2 regions of the Syntrophobotulus glycolicus DSM 8271 genome follow, and region 2 is predicted to be linked to the other one. Evidence: riboswitches for the same ligand, from Rfam matches in the RefSeq annotation. Region 2 holds a riboswitch; the other holds the start of a gene.
What was found. Region 2 has a riboswitch for cyclic di-GMP ahead of SGLY_RS15955 (HD-GYP domain-containing protein). Riboswitches for the same ligand answer to the same signal wherever they lie in the genome.

Region 1 (4,643 bases), 1.7 Mb from region 2:
AAAAAGCATCCAGACTATAATTCAAGGCAATGACGGCCCAGCCAATAAACCACAGGCCGAGAAAAAGCCTGTGGTCAAACGTAAAGATGTAGGCGTACAGCATCAGCAAAACAGAAATAGCCCCGAGTGAGGCAATTAATAACAGGGCAGAAGTTTCCATAGTCGCTCCCATCAAATCAAGCCGGTTTTTAGTCCAATTTTATCAAATAAATTGCGGGACAGCCAGATCTTTTCTTTTCATCTGCTGTACGGGACCCTTTGATCTGTTTTCCTTGATCTGATGGAGAAGGCCTATCTCGCCCTTCTCGCCCGAATCCGTTTTTATTTCCCCAAATAAGAAAAATGCATATAATCATTTGACGACTTCCAGGCGTTACCGCCCCAGGCAAAGCCGTATTTTTGAAATGCTTTGACCACATCGCCATCCTCCGGGATGGAATAGGGACTCTTTTGGGGATCCCAAAAGGAGCCGGCTACAACCTCCCCGCTGCTGTTGATCATAGCATTCTCGTTCGGATTGAGATCAACAGCCAAACCCCAATTATGCTCCGAAGTATCATCACCGCGCCAAACATATCCCTCGGCACTGTATATGGGGAATTTCTCCCCGCCTTCAAATATTTCCTCAAATACCGAGCTGATCATATCCGCTATCGCTTTATTGACAGTCAATGTACACTTTGCGGGAGATTTCTCCCCTTCGGTGTTTATCTGCCATACATCGACCCTGATCTCAACCATATTCTCTTGCGCTTCAGCGGCGCTTTGATACATTTTATTGTCTGTTGAGCCAAAGACCAGAGCGTACTTTGCTTCATTAGACCCAAGCTCCCGCAGGAGATCTGTTGTCGTTTCCCGTCTGGAATTGCTTTGGTCTCCCCGGCTGCCGGCTGTATGAAAGATCGATGCACTGACCGCTCCTTCCCCGCCCAGAATGTAGACATTTTTATCGGATAGATTTGATGACAGATAACTTTTCGTCGATCTGCTCATATTGCCGCTGACTAAGACAATGGGAGCATTGATTTTTGCGGCATAACCGGCTCCCGCCAAAGCGTCGGCATAGTTATTTCCAGTTGCTAAAAACACATTATCTTCGCTGATCCCGGCTTGAAATCTTTTGATGATATTGATATTCCGGTCGTATTTCGTGGCTCCGGTTACCCGTTCCGGTTTGGCAAACTGCTCCGCTACCCGGTCGCTGATCAAATCCGGGCTGCCGACAACATAAGTTTTCCTGATCTTGTTTTTTCGGATAAAGGTCTGGGTGGCACTCCCGATGTTATTTTTCGGCACCAGAATAACCGGCATATGTTTAGCGGCGGCAATAGAGGAAATTGAGAGAGCATCGGCAAAATCTTCCCCCGTTGCGATCACGACCTCCGAAATATCGGTAAGTTGGTCTGCCACAACGATGGCTGTTTCATATCTGTCTTCACCGGCCAGCCGGCTTGAACGGATCTCCATATCCTGCAGCTCATCCTGAAGCTGAGCGGACAGCACCCCCTGGCCGCCGATCAGGATGACATTTTTTATCTTTAAATCGTTCAATGTTTGTTTTGTCACTTCAGGCAGGCATTTCTTCTGGGACAGGAGTATCGGCGCCCCATATTGTTTTGCTAAGGGCGCCGCAACCAAAGCATCGGGAAAATTTTCTCCGCTCACCAAAAGGGCATAGTCGGATTGTGTCCAACCCTCCCGGGCTATTGCGGCTGCCGTCGCGTAGCGGTCCTGACCGGCCAAACGGCATTCATTGCCGGCGGCATAGGTAAAGGCCGGCTCTGCCATGAACAATATTAACATAAGTGTGAATAAAGCGGTCCTCAAAAGCTTTCTCAAGTGTCGCACAAGATTTTCCCCTTCCCGCAATGAAAATAAAGATGATTTGAAGAAATGTTTTCAAAAATAAAAAAACAAGCATCTTTTTGAAGCATAGATGCTCATTTCACTCTCATCCATGTTTCGGCAGTCCGGCAATCCTGGCAAATCGCTTTAGACCCGTGACTTTGCGGCCCATCCTTTCGGAAGGTGTGCTCTTATCGTCATCATTATTTTTTCATTTCATTTTTCGAGATAATGATACGGAAAATCCTGACCGTTGTCAATGAGAAATGAGAACCAATCTCATCCCGCTTCGTAACTTTTCTTGCAAGCTGAGTACCCGCCGGCAGTCAGTTTAACGGCATCCCCTGTAAAATCCAGGCAATCTTCTTTTTGCAAAATCACCATGATTTTCCTGGTAAACCCTTCGCTCCAATGCAACTGCGCCAGGATCGCGTCAATTCTTTCTTTCCTCATTTCCTCTGCGCCGGCCTCCTGGTTGCAGAGGTAAAGAAGGAGTGTCATTTTGGCAAATTCTATTTTCCGGCGGCGGCGTCCGAGCAGGGAGCTGGCGAGTCCGCGGCGCGGGGCAAAGACGAACGCCAGCAGGAAGACGATTCCGGTCACCACTGCCATGCAGCCGGCGATGGATACGTCCAGGAAAGCGGCTGCCTGGTAACCGAATACCCCGTTGGCGGCGCCGATCAGTCCGCTGAGCATGAGCATCCGTTTCAAATCGTCGGTCAGCAAATATGCCGTGACCGGCGGGCCGATCATGAACGCCACCACCAGGATAGAGCCGACTGCCTGGAACGCGCCGACCGCGGTAAGCGAAACCAGCGTCATCAGGCCGTAATGCACCAAGGCCGGGGCAAAGCCCAGAACGGCCGCCAGCAGCGGATCAAAGGTCGCCACCTTCAGCTCCTTAAAGAACAGGCTAATCGCCGCCAGGTTGATGAGCAGCAGAGCGCCCGTCATGTAAAGGGCTTTGGCACCGATATCCACTCCCCCCACAATCATCCGGTCAAACGGCGCGAAGGCCAGCTCGCCCAGAAGCACAGAGTCGGTATCCAAGTGTACAGAGCCTGCGTAGCGCGTGATCAGAATAATCGCGATGGAAAACAGCAGCGGGAACACGACGCCAATGGCGGCGTCCTCTGCCAAAAGCCGGGTGCGGCTCAGCATTTCGGTCAGCCAAACGGTGGCGACGCCCATCAAAGCCGCGCCGATGATCAGTAAGGGTGAGGACAGGTCATGTGTCATAAAAAACGCCAGCACGATGCCGAGCAGGATGGTATGGGTAATGGAGTCGGACATCATAGACATCCCGCGCAGCACCAGAAACACACCGGGGAGCGCGCAAGCCGTTGCCACGATCACGGCAATGAGCTGTATTTCAAGGTGTGGGGACATGGAACGCGCCTCCTTCCATCCGCAATAAAAGTTTGTTTTTTCTGTGCCGATACAGTCTGTGCAGGACGCCCCTTCCCGGGGCAAATAAAACGCTGATCACAACGATCGTGCTGACACACACCACAATCGCCGGCCCGGTGGGCAGCTTGGGGGCCAGGGAGCTGGCCGTGGTTCCCGCCACGCCCGACACTGCGCCGAAAACGGCGGCCAGCAGGACCATCTTCCACAGCTTATTGGTCCACTGGCGCGCGGCAACGGCCGGCGCGATCAGCATGGCGCTCATCAGAATAACACCCACCGTTTGCAGCCCGATGATGATGGCCAGGACGATCATAAACGACAGCAGCAGGTTCAGCCTTTGCGGCGAAAAGCCGAGGCTTTGGGCAAAGTCACCGTCAAAGGTAAAGAGCTTGAATTCCTTCCAGAACAGGACGACAAGAGCGAGCAGGACCGTTCCGCAAACCGCCATCAGGATGATATCACCCTGCAGCAGCGTGGATGCCTGGCCGAAGATAAAACGCTTGAGTCCCGCCTGGTTGGCGTTGGGGATCTTTTGCACATAGCTCAGAAGCACCAGGCCCAGCCCGAAAAATACGGACATCACCAGCGCCAGGGCGCTGTCGAACTTGATCCGCGTGTACCGGACAATGCCGACGATTAAAAGTGTGGCCAGGAGTCCGGAGGCCAGGGCGCCCAACAACAGGATTTCCGTGTTTTTGCTGCCCAGCAGGATAAAAGCCAGGACCACTCCGGGCAAGGCGGAATGGGAAACTCCGTCGCCCAGCAAGCTTTGCCTGCGCAGCACAGCAAAGCTTCCCAGCACGCCGCTGATGAGCCCTAACAGGGCCGAGCCCAGCGCGACTGTCTGAAAGGTATAGTCGTTAAGCAGAAAAATCAAGGCTTTCATTTCACACTGTGCTCCTTAACAGCTTACCGGTGCTCCGGTAAGTTTTTTGCACGTTTTCCTCATGAAAAACCTCTTCGACCGGTCCGCTGGCGACCACCCGCAAGTTGATCAGTGTCACCCAATCAAAATAGTTGGCGACGGTCTGCAGGTCGTGGTGGACCACTACGACGGTTTTGCCCTGCTCTTTCAGTTCCTTTAAGAGCAGCACGATGGCTTTTTCCGTCTGGGCATCCACCCCTTTAAACGGTTCGTCCATGAAATAGACCTCCGCCTCCTGCACCAGGGCCCGGGCCAAAAACACCCGCTGCTGCTGCCCGCCGGAAAGCTGGCTGATCTGACGGGAGGCGTATTCCGCCATGCCGACCTTTTGCAGGGTTTGCCGCGCCAGCGCCAAATCCGCCTTACGGGGCCGCCTGATCCAGCCGAGCTTTCCATAGCAGCCCATCAGTACGACGTCCTGCACGGTTGCCGGGAAATCCCAGTCTACGCTGCCGCTTTGAGG
Region 2 (4,643 bases):
AGAAGCAATGACGCTGAATAACTTTACCCTGCTTGGGCACTCTACCGCCGGGGCAGTTGCCGTCCGCTATATGAAACGCCACGAGGGATATGGAGTTTCCAAGCTTGTCCTCTGTGCCGCCGCTGCTCCCAGTCTCATTCAACGCCCGAACTTTCCCTATGGACTAAACGAAATGGCGGTAACCAACATAATCCAGGGTACATATCGCGACCGTCCGGATATGCTGAGAGACTTTGGAGAGATATTCTTCCACAACAAAGTGTCCGAACCTTTTGCCAGCTGGTTTCTTCAAATGGGTCTGCAAGCCGCAAGCTGGTCTACGGTCCAAGTGGCTAAGGCGTGGCTTTCAGAGGTACTCTTTGACGATCTTGCCTTTGTGAATATTCCGACCCTTATTCTCCACGGCATTCATGACAGAGTCTGTTTATTCCGTTTGGGTGTTGCTCAACATCAGGGAATAAAAGGCTCCATCTTTGTTCCGTTCAAGAATAGTGGTCATGGCCTGTTTTATGACGAAAAAGAAAAATTCAACGATCAGCTGATGCGGTTTGTCGGATAGGGATTTTTTCTCGTTTTTATCCCCATTGAATATTTCAAGGTCCGGTATTCCCTTGGTCTGCCACGGAGGTGTCATTGACAATGCCCACAATGTTTAATTGATTTTCTTTTGACAGGTCGACTAATTCAGAATTCACATAGATGATCGGCCTTGTGATGTTGTATTTGGGGATATGAATGACCTTCCCTGTCTCACCTGAGTTTAGCAATACCTGCGAACCTACATAATGAAAGATCAGGTTATTGACAAAAGTGTTCATGATGCTGATATCGTAAGTAGTTAATCCTTCCGTCATCAGGATATCAAGTGCCGTGAAGGGCGTGTATTTGCCCCTGTATTCCCTGTCGGAAGTCAACGCGTCATAGGTATCGGCAATTGAAACAATTTTTGTGTTCATATTCAGCTGCCTTCCGGTATATCTGTTCGGATAACCGGACCCATCTTCTCTTTCATGATGCAAGAGAACCCCTACCTTTATATCAGAATCCATGGAAATGATTTCTTTGATCATGTTATAGCCGTACATTGCATGTTTTTGGATCACCTTAAGTTCTTCAGAACACAATTTTTCTTTTTTGTTCAGTAAATCGAGCGGAATTTTAGTTTTGCCGATGTCATGGAGCAACCCTGTCTTAATAATGTTTTTTGTCTTTTTTTCGGTTAAATTCATCCATCTGCAAATCAGTGCCGAATAAAATGCTACATTTAAGCTGTGCTCGAATGTATAATTATCATGATTTTTTATATCACAAAGAAATTTCACAAGGTATTGGTTACACGCCATCTCACTAAAAATGAAATCGCTGATCATGTCAAGATTATTGATGTCGGCTTGATCATCATTCGACAAATTTTGGATTATCTTTTTAAGCGTTTTTATGTTATTCTCATAGTTTTCATAAAACTCATCAAGCTCCGGATCAATACCGGCGGATTGTCTTTTCTGCGCTGCCCTGAATATCCAAAAATCTTTGATCCCCATATTAATGAGGTTTTTCAGGATATATTCATTGATTATGGTATTTTTTGCTACAATGAGCAAACCATATTGATTGAATATATCAACAGCTACCTGATCTCCGATTTTGCAAGTAAAAGGTGATGCTTTAATCTTAATCATATAACCACCTTAAAGTATAATGTTCTTCCGTAAAACTCATCTAAGATATCTTAAACATCTAAGGCAGAATATTAATAAAAAGACAAATAAAATAAATCGTATTTATTTTATTTATTCGATTTTATTAATAATAAATAAAAGTCATAGCCCCCATAAGAGCGCCATGACTTTAAAATCACATTGTTATACGATTTTATGGCAACCCGGCTATCATGGTTAGATTACTTTAGACCCGTGGCTTTGTGTCCCTGTCTTTCGACAGGTTTACTCTTATCATATTTTTTCACATCTCTGTGCTTATGGTCACAATAATATATAGGACCAAAGAACTACACATTTATATCAGGTTACAATAAACGGGGAGAAAAGTCAACAAAATTCTTACTTTTTTTCACATTATATCCGTTTGTTGCTAATGAAGGCGAATCTGCGTTTTATTTACAAATATTTCGTTGTTGGTTTTAAGTATGGCTTCTCAATTTACAAACTGGCATCTCACCCCTTCTATCAGTTCATTGATCATCAATGCAATATATACTTTACATAAAGCAATTTATAATATATATTATAAGCATTAGGAGGTTTCCAATGAAAAATAAGCGAATGAAAATCGCCCGAATGGAATGTGATATGAAGCAAGAGGATTTAGCGAAAGCTGTAGGTGTCACACGCCAAACAATAGGGATGATTGAATCTGGGAATTACAATCCTACTCTTAATCTTTGCATAGCAATCTGTAAAGCGCTCGGCAAAACTTTAGATGGATTATTTTGGGAGGAATCGCAATGAAAAGAAAACACGGGTCAGATGAAAGAATTCTAATACAAAGCAGGAAAGTATTGAGTGAGGGATATACCCTTTTGATGATTATGCTTCTTGTATCTATCCTTGTGCAGCAGTTTCTGTTCGACGCTCCATTTGAACAGTATGCCGTTGAATTCATATGCTTTTTTGGTGTATACATTTATATTGTCATTCGAAGGTTAATGCTGGGAGTCAATCTGTTCGGCGACAAGGATACGACCAAAAAAATGACCTTACTGAATAGCCTAGTCACCGGGTTTATCATAACGATAATGAACGGTGTTCTGAACTATACCAAATATACGGAGAGCGCTAAAGAGCAGTTGGGATTTTTTATCATTACACTGTTGATTGTCTTTACGTGCGCAACTATTGGTTCATCCGTTATGTTGTCGATTCTCAATCATTTTAACAATAAAAAGCAACTGCAGATTCAGAAAAGATTGGATGAAGAAGAACGAGAAGACTAAGAAGAGGGGCTTTTGGGGGCTGAAAGAAAAAATAAGCTTATTTTCTTTTATAAGCAATCGCATCAATCTGCACATGAAGTCCATCCGGTCCGCCCCGATGGGCAAACTCAGTGCTTATCGTCTTTCTGGCCGGATACCTTTCTTTGAATCTTTCCTTAAAGACTCTCTCCATGACCGGGATATTCCACGGATCACGCATCATTACGTTTACCTGTACTACCGCGTCCAGGGTCAGTCCAATGGTCTCCAGGCGTTTGTTCATATCATCCAATGCGCCGTTGACTTGTGCTTCTATCGATCCGCCAATATTACCGACGCAAAAGGTCAGAAAGACAAAATCACCGGCTTCCACGATCCCCGAAAAGGCAAACTCCTCGTTTATCAGGCTTCTTTTAATCGTATCCATAATAAAGCTCCTTTCAAATGCTTTCACATCATCAAGGATAACAGGTCAATGACGACACCTGGCTGTCGTCTATTTTCAAGAATCATAATTTTTCAGGATTTTGTTTGCGGTATCAAGCAATTTTTTCTTTAATTGATCCGGCTCAAGCACAACCACCTGATCGCCGAACCCCATAATTACAGAAAACCATAGACGTTCTTTCTCCGGCAGGTACATCTCATAAATAAAACCACCATCCTCAAGCTCCTCGGCTATACTGCCGTTTAAATACTCCAACACTTGCTGTCTGACAGCGGGTTTACAATATAACTTTATCTTTAAATACCGCCGGATATCTCCACCTGTGCATTCCTCCAGAATGCGGGCGGTGTCCAGGTGCCTGCACGAAAAGGGCCTGTTTTTATGTTCCGCCCGGGTAATCCTCGCCAGTTTGAAGAGACGATAGTCCTTTTTCTTTTGACAATAGGCAAGAAGATACCACGAATACCATTTATATGTGAGCAACAGCGGTTCAACATCCCTTGCAGATACGCGGCTGTCCGCGTCGGAATAATCGATCTGAACAATAGTTTCTGTCCATATGGCTTTTTCCAGCAGGGAAAATGTCCTTTCCAGGTTATCCCCTTCCCGCAAGACGCCAAAATCCAGCGCCACACTCTGTCTCAATGATGAAACGGTAGAGAGCACCTTTTCAAGAGTCGAGTCGGCTTTTCCCTTTATGTATGCGGAACAAAAACCTTTCAGAGCAATAATGATGTTTTGGTAGTCTTCTTTGCTATATATTTGCTTATCCAGAGAAAAAGTTTCCGCAATACTGTACCCGCCAGCGGATCCATGGTATGTTACGATGGGAATTCCCGCCAGACAAAGCGTCTCAATGTCCCGCTGGATGGTTCGTTTAGAAACCTCAAAACGGTCAGCCAGTGTTTTGGCATTGACTATTTTATGGTTAAGCAGACATGTTGTTATCCCAAGTAATCTATCTATCCTCATCGTCTATTTCTCCAATATGAAAAGCAATAATCACAATCCTGTATTCGTGCCTGCCTATCTGTCTCAATTATAGTCTTTAATTTGGGAAAAAAGAAATTATCCTTTTGTGCGGATTTATCACCAGCCTTTGGAAAGAATTTACCGTCTATTTGCTCTCATCTTGATAGAAAATTTAAATACTATATTACTTTTTTCAACCTTTTGCCACGAACATCGTTCATCATTTCCATCATTGCCGTCATCAGCACAGTCAATATCATTAAGTAAAACGGGTATAGGCTGATATCGATT

Region 1: another riboswitch for cyclic di-GMP. It lies ahead of SGLY_RS07500 (cell wall-binding repeat-containing protein); the one in region 2 lies ahead of SGLY_RS15955 (HD-GYP domain-containing protein).

The regions. Positions count from the first base shown of each region.
Region 1 covers NC_015172.1:1,513,894-1,518,536, reverse strand. Annotated here, with positions in the region: gene SGLY_RS07505 (bifunctional diguanylate cyclase/phosphohydrolase) at 1-160, opposite strand, end outside; gene SGLY_RS07500 (cell wall-binding repeat-containing protein) at 322-1,848, opposite strand; cyclic di-GMP riboswitch class I at 1,962-2,045, opposite strand; gene SGLY_RS07495 (metal ABC transporter permease) at 2,125-3,234, opposite strand; gene SGLY_RS07490 (metal ABC transporter permease) at 3,218-4,141, opposite strand; gene SGLY_RS07485 (metal ABC transporter ATP-binding protein) at 4,143-4,643, opposite strand, start outside.
Region 2 covers NC_015172.1:3,223,831-3,228,473, forward strand. Annotated here, with positions in the region: gene SGLY_RS15950 (alpha/beta fold hydrolase) at 1-559, shown strand, start outside; gene SGLY_RS15955 (HD-GYP domain-containing protein) at 594-1,679, opposite strand; cyclic di-GMP riboswitch class I at 1,874-1,958, opposite strand; gene SGLY_RS15960 (helix-turn-helix transcriptional regulator) at 2,268-2,468, shown strand; gene SGLY_RS15965 (DUF6773 family protein) at 2,465-2,953, shown strand; gene SGLY_RS15970 (RidA family protein) at 2,991-3,359, opposite strand; gene SGLY_RS15975 (helix-turn-helix transcriptional regulator) at 3,435-4,352, opposite strand; gene SGLY_RS15980 (MFS transporter) at 4,532-4,643, opposite strand, start outside.